DNA from 3 places in the Cytobacillus sp. FSL R7-0680 genome. Region 1 is predicted to be linked to each of the others. Evidence: riboswitches for the same ligand, from Rfam matches in the RefSeq annotation. Region 1 holds a riboswitch; each other region holds the start of a gene.
The links. A riboswitch is a leader RNA that binds a small molecule or an ion and turns the genes downstream of it on or off. The one in region 1 is predicted to bind S-adenosylmethionine.
Positions count from the first base shown of each region.

Region 2: it holds a riboswitch for S-adenosylmethionine, as region 1 does, so the genes downstream of both, MKY26_RS01530 (PLP-dependent aspartate aminotransferase family protein) here and MKY26_RS13425 (O-acetylhomoserine aminocarboxypropyltransferase/cysteine synthase family protein) in region 1, are expected to answer to the same signal.
Region 3: it holds a riboswitch for S-adenosylmethionine, as region 1 does, so the genes downstream of both, metE (5-methyltetrahydropteroyltriglutamate--homocysteine S-methyltransferase) here and MKY26_RS13425 (O-acetylhomoserine aminocarboxypropyltransferase/cysteine synthase family protein) in region 1, are expected to answer to the same signal.

Region 1 is NZ_JBBPAO010000001.1:2,694,648-2,700,986, forward strand. It holds gene MKY26_RS13425 (O-acetylhomoserine aminocarboxypropyltransferase/cysteine synthase family protein) at 1-1,255, opposite strand, end outside; SAM riboswitch class I at 1,336-1,441, opposite strand; gene MKY26_RS13430 (hypothetical protein) at 1,530-1,865, opposite strand; gene MKY26_RS13435 (thioredoxin family protein) at 2,137-2,460, opposite strand; gene MKY26_RS13440 (toprim domain-containing protein) at 2,465-2,827, opposite strand; gene gcvH (glycine cleavage system protein GcvH) at 2,973-3,356, opposite strand; gene MKY26_RS13450 (arsenate reductase family protein) at 3,443-3,799, opposite strand; gene MKY26_RS13455 (acyl-CoA dehydrogenase family protein) at 4,016-5,800, opposite strand; gene MKY26_RS13460 (acetyl-CoA C-acetyltransferase) at 6,014-6,339, opposite strand, start outside.
Region 2 is NZ_JBBPAO010000001.1:296,548-302,886, reverse strand. It holds gene acsA (acetate--CoA ligase) at 1-382, opposite strand, end outside; gene MKY26_RS01545 (ABC transporter ATP-binding protein) at 404-1,132, opposite strand; gene MKY26_RS01540 (ABC transporter permease) at 1,145-1,972, opposite strand; gene MKY26_RS01535 (aliphatic sulfonate ABC transporter substrate-binding protein) at 1,994-2,986, opposite strand; gene MKY26_RS01530 (PLP-dependent aspartate aminotransferase family protein) at 3,011-4,810, opposite strand; SAM riboswitch class I at 4,887-4,997, opposite strand; SAM riboswitch class I at 5,179-5,279, opposite strand; gene MKY26_RS01525 (NUDIX hydrolase) at 5,346-5,972, opposite strand; gene MKY26_RS01520 (MBL fold metallo-hydrolase) at 6,006-6,339, opposite strand, start outside.
Region 3 is NZ_JBBPAO010000001.1:3,724,915-3,731,253, reverse strand. It holds partial or broken gene MKY26_RS18640 (glycosyltransferase family 2 protein) at 1-642, opposite strand, end outside; gene MKY26_RS18635 (DNA-binding protein) at 925-1,212, shown strand; SAM riboswitch class I at 1,287-1,399, shown strand; cobalamin riboswitch at 1,453-1,632, shown strand; gene metE (5-methyltetrahydropteroyltriglutamate--homocysteine S-methyltransferase) at 1,781-4,081, shown strand; gene MKY26_RS18625 (hypothetical protein) at 4,102-4,392, opposite strand; gene MKY26_RS18620 (anti sigma factor C-terminal domain-containing protein) at 4,653-5,516, opposite strand; gene MKY26_RS18615 (RNA polymerase sigma factor) at 5,503-6,009, opposite strand; gene MKY26_RS18610 (hypothetical protein) at 6,247-6,339, opposite strand, start outside.

The sequences.
Region 1 (6,339 bases):
CGATCAAATCTTCTACATTTTCAATTCCAATTGATAATCGGATTAAGTCTTCAGGTACACCTGCTTGTTTTAACCCATCTTGATTAAGTTGTTGATGCGTTGTGCTTGCTGGATGTATAATAAGACTTTTTGCATCACCTACATTCGCTACATGTGCGAACAGCTCAACCGAATTAATAACCTTCGCACCTGCTTCACGCCCACCAGATATGCCAAAAACGACAACTGCCCCTGCACCTTTAGATAAATATTTGTCTGCTAATTCTTTATTAGGATGGTTGTCATCGCCCGGATAAAGTACCCAATTAACAGCAGAGTGATTATTTAAATATTGCACAATTTTTTTCGTATTAGCAATATGTTCTTTCATTCGAACCGTTAACGTTTCTAAACCTAACGTAAATTGGAAGGCGCTTTGTGCACTTAGTGCTGGACCTAAATCTCTTAGAAGCTGCACTCTCGCTTTAGTAATATATGCTACAGGGCCAAGTGCCTCACTATATACTAAATCGTTATAGCTTGTATCCGGCTGACTTAATCCTGGATACTTCTCTGAGTTCCAATCAAATTTACCACCGTCAACAATGATCCCCCCCATTGTCGTCCCATTCCCAAGTAACCATTTCGTAGCAGAATGAACAACAATATCTGCGCCATGCTCAATCGGCCGACATAGATAAGGAGTTGCAAATGTGTTATCAACCACTAACGGCACACCATGTTCATGGGCGATATTTGAAACTGTTTCAATATCTAGTACTTGTAAACTCGGGTTACCAATGGTTTCGGCAAATACAGCTCGTGTCTTCTCATTGATTGCTGCTCGTAGTTCCTCTTCATTATTAATATCGATAAGCCTAACGTTGATGCCGTACTTTGGTAAAGTGACTGTAAATAAATTATATGTACCTCCATATAAATTAGAGGCAGCTACAATTTCATCACCCGCTTGAACAATATTAAGAAGAGCTAAGTAAATGGCTGCTTGCCCGCTTGCTAATGCTAATGCGCCTGTTCCCCCTTCTAACAATGCAACTCTTTCCTCAAACACAGTAACCGTTGGATTATGAATACGAGAATAAATATATCCTGTTTCTTTTAAGCCAAATAAGTCTTGCGCATGCTCTGTATTCTGGAATTGATAAGCATTATTTTGATAGATTGGGACCGCTCTTGCCCCTGTTACTGGATCAGGTTTTAGCCCACCATGAACACCAATTGTTTCAAATCGAAGTTGCTTTTCTTTTTCTGCCATTTTACATCTCTCCTCTTTTTTAAATTGGAAAGAAAAGACGACCAAAAACCCTCTTCACAAAGAAGAGGGTTTATCATCTCTTCTTATCTACCAGAGCTTTTATGCTCTGCTGGAATTAGCACCGTGTATCAAACAACCGGTTGCCGGGTTTCATAGGGCCAGTCCCTCCACCACTCTCGATAAGAATATTTAATTTTCTAATTATTCTAAGGATAGAATAACAACCTTTTTTTGGGAAGTCAATCTTTTTTTAGGACATTTGATGTATTTATGATTATTTTTGATTTAATACGAAAATGGCATCTAATTTTAATAATTGTCTAAAAGTCGACTTAAGGATGATATGCTTTTCATCCACTTGTTTCTTTAGACTCGTACGCCCTTGAAGCAAAGAATGAAAGTGGTCAGCAGTAGTTTGAATGTTTATATGATAATTTTTCAATGGGCGAGTATGTTTAATTAGCAGCCTTTTACGGTCTAATGTCAAATACATTAGATTTTGTTCTAATTCTACTCGAATCCTTATAGGTTCCTTTAACATCATTAAAATATGATCATTTACTCTTAAAGATTGATTAAAATGATAAATGAGTTCCTCTATTGAAACCACCCCCAGCCCGCGTCTTATATTCTATAATTCTGTTCCAAGAAATGATTTCCTTCTCCTAACTATCGACTTTAACTGACAGAACATTTATTTCCAACAATGTTCACAACCTATTTCCCGAGAAATATGTCAAAAGCTAGACTTATCGACAGAAAAAAGAAATATCCCATCGATTCATCTGCCTAGAATGAGTGAGGGGTGTAATTAAACATTTACGCAACCCCCCTTGATTAAAAGCATAAGAAAACCACTTATTCCTAAACAATAAGTGGTTTTAAAATTGAGACTGTAATTCATATGATTGAATTTGTTCAAGTAAATAAGGTACTGAATGGAAAGCATAAAGCTTATCAACTAACTCTCCTTTTTTAAACACAAGTAAACACGGTACACTTTCAATTTCATACTTTTCTGCCACTGCTGGCAAAAAATTCAGGTCGGCTTTACCTATAGGAAGGTTCTGCAACAGTTGCTCAGTAATTGTTAGCATTTTCCCGGCAACTTGACATGTCCCACACATAGGAGTAAATAAATAAAATAAGCCGGATTGCTTCCTTGCGATCAAATCATTTAAGTCATTGTTTGACCAGTCAATCATGTTATCATCCTTTATCTAAATACTCGGTATATATATCTATATTTGCACTTATTAAGGCTGTAGCTAAATGATGCGCAGGTGCCGCCTCGACTTCACGATACATTTTATCAATATAGATATGCTCTGCCTCTGGTAACTCTCTCTTAAATTGTTTACGAAGTTTTTCTCCTGATGCGTCAGCATCGACTAATATATAGACTTCCTTCCCAATTAAATAATCAATTAATTCATCCAACTTCGAAGTGCCAATCGTTCCATTTGTACATAAGATCTCTACAGGTTCTCTGATTAGTCCTTTCACTTTTCGTTTGTCAGATTTACCTTCAACAATAATCACTTTATTGCCATGTTCTATATGCATGCTCATCACCTAATATATATCATTTATATATTTTATAATAGTAAGCCTTTTTACATTTGAAAACTTTTCAGCACTCATCTGGTATGTCTATATAGAAATTTAGAAAAAGGTCAAACCATTTAATGATTTGACCTTCTTTATTTAACTACAATTAATCTTCTTTTGTCATTTCTTCATATTGTTCAGCTGTCATTAGCTTGTCAATTTCACTTGCATCGGATGGCTCAACAACAATCATCCATGCTTTCTCGTAAGGAGATTCATTCACAAATTCTGGACTATCGCTAAGTTCTTCGTTAATCTCAACGATTTTACCACTAATTGGTGCATATAACTCAGAAACTGTTTTAACAGATTCTACGCTACCAAACGGTTCATCAGCAGTTACTTCATCTCCTACTTCTGGAAGCTCAACAAATACGATATCTCCAAGTTCTGATTGAGCAAAGTATGTAATACCAATACGAACTTTATCTCCTTCTGTTTTTACCCACTCGTGTTCTTCTGAATAACGTAATTCTTTAGGTGTGCTCATGTTTCATACCTCCATTAATTTAGGAAATTGTTTATTTTAATGACCGAATAAACGATCGTTTAAAACGTATAAAGCGCATCCACCATTTACAGCCAATTTTGTTCAAATTCTAGCTCTTTAAATCCGACTGTTACTTTCGTACCATCCGTTGTTAATGGACGTTTAATTAACATTCCATCCGATGCTAATAAATCTAACAGTTCCGACTCTGAGGCCGTTTTCACTCGGTCTTTTAATCCTAACTCACGATACTTTTGACCGCTTGTGTTGAAAAATTTTTTTAGCTCTAACCCACTCTTTTTGTAAAGATCTTCTAATTCCTTGCGGGATGGAGGATTTTCCACTATATGTATTGCATCATAGGCTATTTCATGTTCATCTAGCCATTTTTTCGCTTTTCGGCAAGTACCACATTTAGGATACCAATAGAAAGTAAGTGCCATGTTTTCACCACCTATTTTATCATACCTATATTCATGAATACTATCGTTTCATTAGCATAACATATTTCTTTTTATTTTCATAACGAAGAATTGTAATTATTATCATATTAAAAACAAAACAAAGAGGCCCAAATTTGTTCTTGAGCCTCAAGTCATAAACTTCGCAAATGGAGGAAGTAAATAGGTTACTTTCCTTCACTTTATTCAAGATAAATATTATACTACAAACCTTTCAGCTTCAATAATTTTCTCAGCCGCTTGACGTTTTTTCGCAATTACATTTGTTGGAGTATGTCTCGTAAACTTCTTAAGCGCTGAAAGCATCATTCGTAATGTATCGCCTTCTTCCACACCTACTAAAGTTTCTTTCGCAATCAACTCAATTTGATTAAATGCTTCTTGGCAGAAAATTTGTGTGTATAATAGCTTTTGCTCAGCTTTTGCTACTCCGTCTTTTACAATGGCTTTTTCAGTACGAAGAACAGTAGATTCCATAGAATAGGCGTAAGAAACCAGATCAGCAATATTCACAAGAACTTCTTGCTCTTTATCCAAAGCTTTTCCGTATTTTTGTGCACATAAACCTGCTGCAAGTAATGCGATTTTCTTAGCGTTCTTTACAAGATATTTCTCTTGCTCTAATGCTTCAGAACCTGGCTCTTCTGGCATCATCATCATCAATTCCTCTTGAAGTGCCATTGCTTTTTCGAATAAAGGCAGTTCACCTTTCATTGCTTTTCTAACATACGTTCCTGGTACTAAAAGACGGTTGATTTCGTTTGTTCCTTCGAAGATTCGATTGATTCTAGAATCACGGTAAGCTCTTTCTACTTCATATTCTGCCATAAAGCCATAACCACCATGTAATTGAACTGCCTCATCAACTACATAATCTAGAACTTCGGTAGAGAAGAACTTATTAAGTGAGCATTCTATTGCATATTCAGCAATAGACTTCGCTACTTCTTTACCGTCTTTGACTTCTTCATCACTCAATTGACTCATTCTGTCATCAAATAGACCCACTGTACGGTAAACGGAGCTTTCAGCTGCATAAATTTTACTTGCCATTGTTCCGAATTTTTCCTTCGTTAAATTAAAAGAAGAAATAGGCGTACTGAATTGTTGACGTTGGTTAGCGTAAGTTACCCCTAATTTAAAGGCATGCTTAGAACCACCTACTGCACCTACACCAAGTTTGTAACGACCAATATTCAAAATGTTAAAGGCAATGACATGACCACGACCAATTTCACCTAGTACATTTTCAACTGGTACTTGTGCATCTTCTAAAATAAGTGTTCTTGTAGACGAGCTCTTAATACCCATTTTCTTTTCTTCAGCACCTGTTGATACACCCGGATATTCTCTTTCAACAATAAAAGCTGTGAATTGGTCACCGTTTATTTTGGCATAAACAACGAACACATCGGCAAACCCAGCATTCGTAATCCATTGTTTTTCCCCATTTAATAAATAATGTGTGCCTTCTGCGTTTAATTTAGCAGTTGTTTTTGCTCCTAATGCATCAGATCCTGAACTTGGTTCTGTTAGTGCATAGGCAGCTAATTTTTCGCCTGTCGCAAGCACCGGTAAGTATTTTTGCTTTTGCTCTTCATTCCCGAACAATACAATTGGAAGAGAACCAATACCTACATGGGCACCGTGTGAGATAGAGAAACCACCGACACGTGACATTTTTTCAGCGATAAGTGCTGAACTTACCTTATCTAAACCGAGTCCACCGTATTCCTCTGGCACATCTGTACCAAGTAAGCCCAAGTCACCAGCTTTTTTCAATAGTTTTACAGAGCGATCGAATTCATGCTGTTCTAAATAATCCACTTGAGGGACCACTTCATTTGTCACATAATCTTCTGTTGTTTTCGCAATCATGATTTGTTCTTCGCTAAAATCCTCTGGTGTGTACATATTTTCATAAGAAATATCTTCAATTAAAAAGCTTCCACCTTTAATAAATTTTTCAGTTTGATTTGACACGTTCATCATCCTCCATCTTCATTCTTTATGCTTTTTGCAGTTTTTGTTAACATTGTTTTTTCAAAGGTAGTTAAATAGAACTTTCACTTCGGTTCATTGCGCATCAGACACTCACTTTTTTCAGGGCTCAGATTTCTTTGATCTATTAACCGCAGGAGTCGAGTGTCTTCCACTCTATAACACTATTGGTTTAAAAAACGAACTTAGTCGTTTTTAAAGAAGTTCAAACACACCTGCGGCACCCATTCCGCCACCAATGCACATCGTTACAACACCAAATTGCTCGTTTCTACGCTTCATTTCATGAATTAATGATAGTGTTAGCTTAGCCCCAGTACACCCAAGTGGATGCCCTAAAGCAATAGCTCCCCCGTTAACATTCACTTTTTCTTCATCCAACCCTAATTCTCTAATGACTTGAATGGATTGAGAAGCAAAAGCTTCATTTAGTTCGAATAATCCGACATCTGATAGCTCTAACCCCGCTAGTTTTAAAGCTTTAGGAATTGCTACAATTGGCCCAATCCCCATAACCTCTG
Region 2 (6,339 bases), 2.4 Mb from region 1:
CAATTGCGCCGAGTTTAATGGTGGCAATCATTGTAAAATAACAATCGGGATGTTTAGGTAGAAAAATAAAAACGAAATCACCTTTTTTCACCCCTTGGTTTCTTAAAACGGTGGCGATATGATCCGTTTTTTCTTTAATCTCTGCGAATGTGTATGTCTCTTCATATGAACCATTCACATAATGCAACCCTATTTTGTTTCCATAACCGTCAACCACATGTTTATCAATACATTCATGAGCCATATTGACTAGACCTGATTGGCTCCAGCTAAACTGTTGTTTAACCTCATCCCATGAAATATTTTGACATGCCTCTTCATAGTTTGTTAAGTTGTAATCTCCTTCAATGGGGGCAAGCTGTTGCCGCTCTATCACTGTCATAATTCATTAGCTCCTTTATCTTTAGATTGCTTTCGAATGAGATAAATCTAATAATTGCAAAATCTCATCTTTTAGTGCAGCAAGATCTTTATCTCCTCTTGATCTTGGTTTTGATTTTTCAATTTTTATTTCTTGATATAATTCTCCCGGCTGTCCCCTAAGAATAATAATGCGATCGGCTAAATATAATGCTTCATCAATATCGTGCGTTACTAAGAGGATAGTTGATTGATAGGTTTGCCAGAGATTCAGTAATAAATCTTGTAATTGCATTTTTGTAAAAGCATCTAATGCACTAAACGGTTCATCTAAAAGTAATATTTCTGGTGAGGTAACGAGGGCTCTGGCAATGGCCACCCTTTGCGCCATCCCGCCAGATAAATCTTTCGGGTAATGGTTTTCAAACCCTTCTAGCCCAACGGCTTTAATATATTGCGCTATTTTACTTTGAACTTTTTTTTGTAGACCGAATCCGATATTGTCATAAACTTTTAACCAAGGCATCAATCTAGGTTCTTGGAAAATCATCCCGATTTTCTTATGAACATCATGGACAGTTTCGCCATCTATTACAACCTGGCCATCATATTGTTTATCCAAGCCGGATAATACACGTAAGAGCGTACTTTTACCGCAACCACTTGTTCCTAAGATTCCAATGACTTCACCTTTTTCTACCTTTAAGTCAATATTTTTGAATCCCGTTGTTCCATTTGAAAAAGTTCTAGACACTCGCTCAATTGATAACAATCTTGCCACCTCCTACTTCTTGACGATCGTATCTTGCCAATGCAATGTTTTTGTCTCTAACCCTTTTAAAATGGCATCTGTTATTTTTCCTAATATGGCAAATAAGACGATACTAGAAATAATTAATTCCGGTGCATAAGTGTTTTGGCCATAAACAAGCAAGTAGCCAATACCTGTAGAAGCTCCCATTAATTCAGCTGCAACAACAAACATCCAACCAAGTCCCAATCCGCTTCTCAGCCCTACTAAAAAAGATGGCAAAGCTGCTGGTAAGATAATCTTACAAATTAATTGCCATGAGCTAAAATGATAGATTTTCCCCACTTCAATTAGTTTACGGTCAATTCCTTGAATGCCTGAAACGATATTTAGATAAACTGGGAAGAAAACACCGACAGCGATTAAAACCACCTTGGAAGGTTCCCCAATTCCCATCCAAAGAATAAATAATGGCACCCATGCCAATGAAGGTATGGAACGAAAAGCTTGGATCAGGGGATCTAATAAACTTTCAACTGTTGAAAAGTAGCCAACAGCGGCGCCGATAATTAAAGCTGCAGCAGTGCCAAATAAGAAACCAAGCACAAGGCGATATAATGTAATGCTCGTATGTGTCCATAAACTTCCATCTGTCGTCATTGTCATAAGTGATTGCAAAATGATTGATGGAGCCGGGAGTAAATGAGGAGGGAACACACCGATCCGACTCAAGTACTCCCATGCAAGAATAAGTAAGATTGGCACGATACTTCCAAGTAATACCCTTTGAATACTAGGGTTAATTTTTCTATGCTTCTCCTTACCCTCATTTACTTTGGGGATCGCTATGACTTCCTTCATATTCATTCTCCTTTACCAACCCTATTGAATGACCTCTGTTGAGAAATCTGGGTTTATTAATTCATCAACCACTTTACCTACGTCATCACTCTTAATAATGCCTTCTTCTTTTAAAACCTCACCAGCAGCATTTAATGCTTCTATTTGCACTTCACCAGGTATTGGTTCATTAAAGTCATTTCTCTCTAATTCTTTTTTCGCTACCTCTAGGGTGATTTGTGCTTCTTCTGCCAGTATCTCTGCCGCTTCTTCAGGATTTTCTAATACCCATGTACGAGCTTTTTCATAAAGCTCAATTACTTTTTTCACTTGTTCAGGATACTTCTCAGCAAATTCGCTTCTCACATTTAATGTGCCATAAGTGTTAAAATCGATATTTCGATAAATAAATTCTGTGTCTGCTTCAAGTTCTAATTTAGCCATATGGGGATCTAAACCAGCCCAAGCGTCTACTTGCCCTGTTGTTAATGCCGTTCCACCGTCAGCATGTTGCAAGTTAACGATTTCAACATCCGCTGATGTTAATCCGGCTTCATTTAATGAGCGCAGTAAAAAGATATATGGATCTGTTCCAATCGTTGCTGCTACTTTCTTTCCCTTCAAGTCTTCAACTGATTTGATAGCTGATTCTTTCGGTGCAACTAATGCCGTCCATTCTGGTTTTGAGTATATATAGACTGATTCAATTGGAGCACCATTTGCTTTTGCAATTAATGCCGCTGCACCTGCAGTTGAGCCAAAATCAACACTGCTACTATTAAGAAACTCAAGTGCCTTATTACTTCCTTGACTGAGGACAAACTCAACATCAATATCATCTTCGGCAAACGCTTCTTCTGCCCAGCCGAATTTCTTTAAAACTACACTTGTTGGAGAATAATAGGCATAGTCTAAAACAATTTTTTCTGGTTTTCCTTCGTCATTACTATCATCAGTGCTTGCCTCACTATCTCCGCAAGCACTAATGAATCCAATTGATAAAACGACAATTAAAAATACGAACCATTTTTTCATCGATGACTCTCCTCAATCTCGGTTTTAAATTTCACAAGCAAAGGTTACAATAGAACCTCTTAATCTCTGTGCCTCTTTATATGTGCAGCGATTTTGTACCACTTCAAGTCCGGCTTCTTTTGCTATTTCAACTGCTTTTGGTGAAATGACACCTTCTTGTAGCCAGAAAACTTTCGGTTGGATTTCTACTGCCTCTTTCGCCACTTCTATCGCAGCTTCAGGGCTTCTAAATACTTGCACAATATCAATGGTAAAAGGAATGGATTTTAAATTTGGATATGCCTGTTCACCTAATACTTCTGTTTCTCTTGGATTAACTGGCACGATTTGATAACCTAATCTTTGCATTTTTCTTGCTAAACGGTAACTTGGTCTAGCAGGATTTCCACTTAATCCAACAACAGCTATCCTTTTTGCTCTTTGCAGTTCTTTGCCATCCACATCTTCTTTTAATGAGGATGATTGTAATGCCCATCGAATAACACCTTCATCATTTACTGCTGTTTCTCCTTTTTGTTCTCCCTTCGAAGAAATACCAGTCGCTTCATAGAAGGCTTGATCTAAGTCATTGGTTAAATCTCTAACCGATTCAATCCCAACTGATAAACGTATGAGTTCCTCACTTACACCGCTTTTAATTAAATCTTCTGCACTTAACTGTTGATGTGTGGTTGAAGCCGGATGAATAATGAGTGACTTCGCATCACCTACATTGGCTACATGAGACCACAATGCAATTGTATCTATCACTTTTTTACCCGCATCTCGGCCACCTTTAATACCGAAGTTCACAATGGAACCGAAGCCAGTGTTTAAATATTTCTTCGCGAGTTCATGCGCTGGATGCTCTGCTAAACCTGGATATGCGACCCAATCGACAGCTGGATGAGCGTTTAAGAAATGGGCTATCTTCGCTGCATTTTCCGTATGTTTCTCTATACGTAAATGGAGTGTTTCCAATCCTTGGAGTAAAAGAAATGCACTATGTGGGCTTAAAGATGACCCAAAATCGCGCAGCAACTGAACACGAAGTTTTGTACTAAAAGCGAGTGTACCAAACTCATTCGCATAAACAATACCGTTATAACTTGGATCTGGCTGAGTAAAACCAGGAAACTTATCATGATTCCAATTAAATCGTCCGCCATCAACTACAAGTCCGCCAATTGTTGTTCCATGACCACCAATCCATTTTGTTGCCGAATGAATGACAATATCTGCTCCCCATTGGATTGGTTTGCAAAGATAAGGTGAAGCGAAAGTATTATCAATAATAAGGGGAATATCATTATCATGAGCAATATTTGCAACTGCCTCTACATCTAGGACATGAAGACTTGGGTTCCCAATAATCTCTCCATATAAAGCCTTAGTTTTTGGCGTAATCGCTTTACGGTAATTCTCAGGGTCAGATCCATCAACAAAATGAACTTTAATCCCATATTTCGGAAGTGTTATGGCAAAAAGATTATATGTTCCACCATAAAGGTTCGACGCTGCAACAATCTCATCACCCGCTTGGGCAATATTCATAATTGAAAGAGCTATAGCTGCCATTCCAGATGAAGTCGCTACTGCCGCTACCCCATCTTCTAATAAAGCAATACGTTTTTCTAATACATCTACCGTTGGATTACCGATTCGTGAATAGATATTTCCCGTCTCATCTAATGAAAATAGGCTTTGCGCATGGTCTGTATTATGAAAAACATATGAACTTGTTTGATAAATAGGAACTGCACGAGATCCCGTTGTCGGGTCTGGTGATTGACCTCCATGTAATAAAATCGTCTCATCATCATAAGTGTTAAATTGATTCGTCATTATATACTCTCCTCTACTTTTTAGTCGGATGATTAAAATAAATAACCCCCTCTTCATAAGAAGAGGGGGTTGCCTCATCTTATCTTCCAGACATTTACTGCCTGCAGGATTTAGCACCTTTTCAAGCAATTGCTTGAAGGTTGCCGGACTTCATAGGGCCTGATCCCTCCGTCACTCTCGATAAGAAATATTTTATTTTTTAAAGCGTTAATACTTTAATTACAAATAGAATTATATCCAAAAAATGATTTGTCGTCAATATGAAATCTGAATATATTTTATATTCCAATAAAATATTAGCTCTATCACATAAAAAGCCCTTCTACCTAGAAGAGGCAGAAGGGCTTTGAATTAACGAGCTCACCTTCTCCTTATCTTTGGATAATATCCTCTGAAATTAGCACCATACAAAAGATTGCTGGTTGCCGAGGCTTCTCTGGGTCAGTCCCTCCGCCTCTCTGGATAAGAAGTTCATATTTATTTGTTTAACATCATATACCCTTTTATAGGGAATCGTCAATAACATTTTGAAAATTTATTTATTTTCATCCTGGATAAGCGTCAAAAAATGATACAGTATCTTAGCTGTTAACCCCCATATCACATGACCTTTATAAGTATAAAAAATTTCTTGCATCCTCCGCGTTTGCCATTTATATTTTTCCCCATTAGGAATGAGATGATAGGGAAAGCTACTATTAGGCTCTGGCTTCATCTCAATATAATGAATAGATGGTCCCTCTTTCAAAAAATAAGCAAGTGGTACTGTGAAAATTTGATCCACTTCCTCTGGATTTAGCTTAAGATCACTGATGCTCTCTATTGTGCCTACAAACGGATAAATCACTGTATCATAAGGTGTCACTACATAATCAAGTTCTGAAAAAACAGAGACTTCTCCAATTGGGATACCTAACTCTTCACTGGTCTCCCTTTTTGCCGTCTCTATTAAATCCACATCGTCTTGATCCATTTTCCCCCCAGGAAAGCAAATTTCCCCTGGCTGTCTTCTCATAGATAAAGACCGTACTTCAAACAAAATATGTATTTCTCTATCTTTTTCTATTAGGGGAAGAAGAACAGCGAATTTAACCAATCTGGAGCTACCCAATATATCTGATTGACGATGCTGTATCTCTGATCTTATTTCTTCCAAATCCATGTTAATTACCTCCAAACCACACGACTTAAATCTTTATTTCACTTTCTGCAATCTATCAATCATCCCCATTGTGCAGACATTTAAATCTAAGCCTATTAGCTTCTTATCCTCTGCACTAAGTTCAACATCGTGCGCTGTTAATAAATAATGTTTTACTTGTTCCAACAATTCCGATTGTATGGCTTCTTGCATTTTTATTATGTCATTTCCTTGGAGAAAAACGTCATCTGCAACTGAAGTAAATATAGGTAACCAATAACGAATTTGAGTAAAAACATCCTTTGGTTCAGGGCCCTCACCATAATGCCCAAAAAAGATATGTTGTGGTTGAAGTGATTCGATTTTTTCAACAGAAGATAACATCGCC
Region 3 (6,339 bases), 1.0 Mb from region 1:
TAAACTTGTTGAAAATGAAAAAGAGGAGCCCGTAATCTTCTGTTGATGTTTCGGTCGAATCTTATTTGTAGCAATCACATCAATGGCTACTGGTGCACTCATCTTTAATTCTTTCATCACAGCTATACTATGAGCTAATGGCGGACAAGCTAAATTCTCCCAACCAATTGTATCAAGCGCTGATTTTTTCATCACATGAGGAACAGCGACTAAGGAATTAACGGATAACTCACCTTTACCTAAAAAATGATTAAGAGAGAACTTTGATACTGCTGTCGGATGTGGTCTAATGGGGCGCTTCATTGTCCAGCTTAAATCATTTAGGGCAATATCAGCCCCATCCCGAATGCCATCAAGCAGTGCTTGTAGCTCCTGAGCTCTAACGACAATATCACCATCAATAAAAAGAAGCGTATCCCCTTTTGCCTCCCTTGCACCAATTGCTCGTCCAATATCCACCCCTAGAGGTTCTTTATAAACAAGCTTTCTACATTCAAATGCTTCCGCTATTTTCTCCGATCCATCTGTTGAACCATTCAAAACAGCGATGATTTCATATGGCTCAATCTTCACTAACTCTTCTAAAACGGCTGACAACGTAGATTCTTCATTCTGAATGGGAATAATAACAGATAGATTCATAACACTTCACTTCTCTCCTTCAGCAAAATTAATAGTCTCCTTTGTGCTAACTATAGCCTTTTCCATCACAAACCCGAGAAAAACACTAAGTAATATCAATATATACAGCTTGGCCAATTTTGTTCTCGGACAAGTATACAATCTATGAAAGATGGTGCGATAGACAGGGTAGATTGGTTTAATTATGGGGGCATTGATCCGATTCGGCACTAAAAAATATATTATTACTATTCGTTAGGAGATGTTAAAGTAGATATATATGTATTTAAGGGGGAGTACAAATTGGAATTCGAGTTGAATTTTATTTGGATTGCCGTCGGTTTAGCATTACTTGGCTATTTCATAGGCAATGGGTTGAAGCAATTTAGTAGTAAAAATGAAGGTAATATGAATCATTTACTTGTGGAGCAAAGCCACCTTCATCTTTACTTTTATTTAAGTGAAGCAGACATGAAGGATCTATTACAGAAGCATCCTCACGCACCAAAAGTCATTCTTAATGGCAAGCATTATTACCATCTACATAAATTTCGCAAGTGGCTTGAATCTGATGATATATATCACTCATGAAGAATTTATTTTGACAGCTTCCATTTATTATGCTAATCTATCTGTAAAATTCAAAATATTATAAATATGTAATTCTCTTATTCAGAGAGGTGGAGGGACTGGCCCGATGAAACCCAGCAACCTTTAACAATTATTTGTTAAAAAGGTGCTAATTCCTGCAAAGTGTAATAGCTTTGGCAAATAAGAGAGGATAAAGACCTCTCTATTTTTAATTAGAGAGGTCTTTTGTATTTTCAAAACTTAATAACAAAGGCAACAGATGCATGATTGCTTAAAAGGGAAGCCCGGTGGAATGCCGGCACGGTCCCGCCACTGTGAAGGAGAGCGACTTATCATTGACCACTATTTCATAATAGAAATGGGAAGGGATAACGAGCGATAATCCGAAGTCAGGAGACCTGTCTGTTGTTTGCACTTAGACTCTACGGATGCATAGAGAGGAGTGATGAATACGTGTTGAGCAAATCAAATGGTCTCAACTCTAGTTAATATTGCGTATGAATCTCTCATTTAATAATAAATAGAGAGATTTTTTGTTGAGAAAATACAATCTAAAGGAGTGTTTAAATTGACTGAAGTAAAAAGTTCAAATGTAGGTTATCCAAGAATTGGCGAGAAGCGGGAGTGGAAGAAAGCTCTAGAACAATTTTGGAGTGGTAAGTTGAATAAAGAGACTTTTCTGCAACAAATGGAAGTCATTCGTTTATCCTCTCTCGAGAAGCAAAAACAACTTGGCGTTGATCTCATCCCGGTTGGCGATTTCACACTGTATGATCATGTCCTTGATACAGCTGTGATGTTTGGACTTGTTCCTGAGCGTTTTACATACAGAGGTGGGAAAGTTGATATCGAAACGTATTTTGATATTGCCAGAGGGAACAAAGATGCCGTGGCAGCTGAAATGACCAAATGGTTTAACACAAACTATCACTACATCGTGCCAGAACTCAACAACCTCACGCCAACACTTGCTGAAAACCGGCCACTTGCCTTTTATAAAGAAGGAAAAGAGAAGCTTGAAATCGACGGGAAACCGGTTATCTTGGGCCCGATTACGTTTGTGAAATTATCAAAAGGCTATAAAGAAAGTGAATTCAAATCAATCGTCAATCAATTCGTTCCTCTTTATGCACAAATTTTAAAAGAATTACAGCAAGAAGGTGCCTTGTGGGTACAAATCGATGAACCTATTTTAGCAACTACCCTCACAGAAGAAGACATCTCACTCTATCAAGCAGTTTACCAAACATTACACGAGGCAGCACCACAGATAAATATCATTTTACAAACGTATTTTGAAAGCATCACTTATTATGAAGCTGTTACCTCTTTACCTGTGCAAGCGATCGGCCTTGATTTCGTCCATGATGCAGGTCAAAACCTCGCTTCCTTACAAAAATTCGGCTTCCCAAGTGATAAAGTATTAGCTGCAGGTGTCATCGATGGCCGTAATATATGGGGCGCCAAACTTGATAATAAGCTCTCTCTTATAGAAGAAATTACAGAAATAGTTCCGAAAGATCGCTTAATCATCCAGCCTTCATCCAGCTTATTGCATGTACCCGTTTCAGTCAAAATTGAAGAAACACTTGATCATACATTAAAGACCGCACTCGCCTTTGCTGATGAAAAATTACAAGAAATCGTAGTGCTAACGAAAGGAATAAGAGAAGGAAGAGAGGAAATCCAAGATGAGATAAACGAGAGACGAACTGCTATCGAGGCACTAAATCAATCTTCTATTAGAAACAATCAACAAGTACAAACAGCCATTCAAAACTTACCATCATCACTAGCAGAGCGCGAAGCACCTTATTCTGTTCGTCAAGCAACACAAAAAACATCCTTCCAACTACCACTCCTACCTACAACAACGATTGGAAGCTTCCCACAAACACAGGAAGTGAGAAGAAATCGTTTAAAATGGCGTAAAGGAGAGTTAACTGCTACTGACTATCAAACATATATCAAAACGGAAATTAAAAAGTGGATTGATATTCAAGAAGAGCTAGGCCTTGATGTGTTTGTTCATGGCGAATTCGAGCGCACAGATATGGTCGAATACTTCGGTGAAAAATTAGCCGGATTCCAATTCACAAAATTCGGTTGGGTGCAGTCTTATGGCTCTCGTTGTGTCAAACCACCACTCATTTATGGAGATGTCTCATTTGAACAGCCAATGACAGTTACAGAAACAGTCTATGCCCAGTCCTTAACAGATCACCCGGTAAAAGGTATGCTCACTGGTCCGATTACGATTTTAAACTGGTCATTTGTCCGCGACGATATCCCTCGTTACGAAGTCGCAAACCAAATTGCCCTTGCCCTTCGAGAAGAAGTAGAAACACTAGAAGCAAATGGTATCCGGATGATTCAAGTAGACGAACCAGCCATTCGTGAAGGATTACCACTCAAACAAGAGAAGTGGGAAGATTATCTGAACGCTGCTGTTTATGCTTTTAGACTAGCCACCACTTCAGTCAGAAATGAAACACAAATTCATACGCATATGTGCTACTCCGATTTCGAAGACATTATCTCAAGCATTCAAGCACTCGACGCTGATGTCATCTCCATTGAAACATCAAGAAGCCACGGCGAACTCATTCACTCATTTGAAGAAAGCACCTACGAACAAGGTATCGGCTTAGGTGTATATGACATTCACAGCCCTCGGGTGCCACAACTCGACGAACTAACGAAAAACATCGATCGTGCCTTACAAGTACTAGACCCACAACTTTTCTGGATTAACCCTGACTGCGGCCTCAAAACAAGAGGCATTGACGAAACCGTCGCAGCCCTAACAGTCATGGTGCAAGCTGCCAAACTCTCGCGGGAAAAATTACTTGTAAAAAAAGGAAAATAAACAAACAGAAATCCGAACGATTATACATTCGTTCGGATTTCCTCGTTTAATAGTACAGTGTTTAGTTTCTTATCCATCTTCTTCTGATAAGAACCATGGTTAAATCTCTTTTCGTTAAATTCACCAATCACATTCCGTACCCGGACATTATGGATGATTAAGTTGCGATAAATCTCATTCTGCAAATAAGCATTAAACCAACTATAATCCTTTAACTTCCGCAGATTATTCGTCACATCTGCTTGCGTGACTTGTGTAATAAAAGGGGCGAAAGAAATAATACTTATCATATTTAGGAACAGTTTTTTCATAGTGGGTGCATCCTCTCTTATTTATTCAGATTACTGTTGGTTGGGTATTTGTACCTTTTCGTTTACCAAATCAGAGATGATACTACGTCAAAACCAGTTCACATTCGCACTCAAAAAACGAACACCACTACAATCAAAACGACGAGGAGAAGCTCTAGACCATTTGCGGCCTCATCTTGCTTATTTTCATTAATTTTCTTCCGATATAACCTTTGTATCTTTCATTTGTAATTGTTATTCATACGAGTACCCCTTTTATCCTAATATTTATCAATCGTTACCCCTAAAACTGATGCCCTAATGATACTTATATCTCTAAACCTTTCCAACTCCTCTGGTGTGCCGCTTATCATGGCTCCACTAATTAGCGTTTCTGATTCATCGTTATAATAAGGATCGTCTTCTGAAACACCATATCCATAAGCGTTATCACCATTCAACACATGATGCAGGTCAGGATCTCCTTCTGTTGGTTTCGGTGTGTGCTCATTAACCCATAACCAGTCGATATTCTCCACACCCATGATATTACCCAATTCTTTAGGAGTCATCGGTTCATCAAATGATATTGCTACTTCTACTAATGTGTTTTTGGCGAGTCCTACAGCTATATCAATTTCCTGAGGTAAATAACTGTAGTTGATTCGAGGGTAATAAAAATCAACAATACGCTCATTATTCATTTGGTTGTACCGAACAACCCTTTTAGTTTCTTCATCTACCTTATTTCCTTCAGTTAAACCGCTCTCTCGACTAACAAGCTTTATTCTACCTATCGCTGGATATTCATTTGTCTCTTTATTCCAAACAAATTGTCTTCCTCCAATTTCCTTAAAATAGACCGTCTCACCAATGGCGCTAAAGAGATTATAATGAAAGGTAGTATTATGGCTGATAATACCTGCTCCTTTCGACCAACTGTTTAAATCCTCATCCATACCACTTTCTATTTTTTTATTGATAAGATATTGAACACCACTAAAAACTAAGAAGATTAAAATAAGAACGGATATCGTAGAAATTAAAAAATATAAGCCAAATTGCTTCCATCTTGCCTTTCTTACTGAACGCCGGAATAGTGAATCACTAATAAAATCCATTTCATCCTTTTTATGATTCGTCATCACGTGCCTCCTCCAAACACTTCAATAATTTCTTTCGAGCGCGGTATAAATTAATCTTCACAGCGCCAATGCTTATCCCCAAAATGATAGCTATCTCCTCATATGTGAAATTTGATTGATATTTTAATAGTAGAATCTCTGCATAAAAAGGTTTTAACTGATTGAGTATACTAGACAATTCTCTCGCACGTTCTTTTGAGATAACTAGCGCCTCGGGGGTTTCCGTACTTTCCGGCTCACCACTATGTTCATCTAAATTAAAGTGGTATTTCTTATTTTTGCGACATTGGTCATAATGGTAATTCAATGCCACACGAATTAACCAACTTCGTACCTTTGATGAACGAATCGTGTCAGATAATTTGATATACTTAAGCGCTGTTTCTTGCACAGCATCTTGAGCATCTATGTGGGGTACCCCTTTTTTTAATAAATATTTATAAACAATATTTAACTCTCTATTCAAGACATCGATATTCAACGCTTCTCTCATATCCCTCCTCCTATGCTTATAAGACGAAACAGATAGTAGTAATGTTAACAAAATTCTAAAATTAATATTAATATCTAGCATAATAATGTTTCAAACCATAATAAAATAACCACAGCATGAGCTTAAACTGTGGTCTCGATAATTAGCACTCTTTTATATGGTGATAAATTATATTTTATATAGTGTTCACTAAAGTAAGACTAAAACAGGATATCAATCAACAGCATTAGTCTCCCCTTACCCCATTTCTGCAAAATAGCCAAATAATATAAAGAAAACGATCGCTAAGATGAATAAGGTAATAATATAAAAAATCAGTAGGATTCTTGC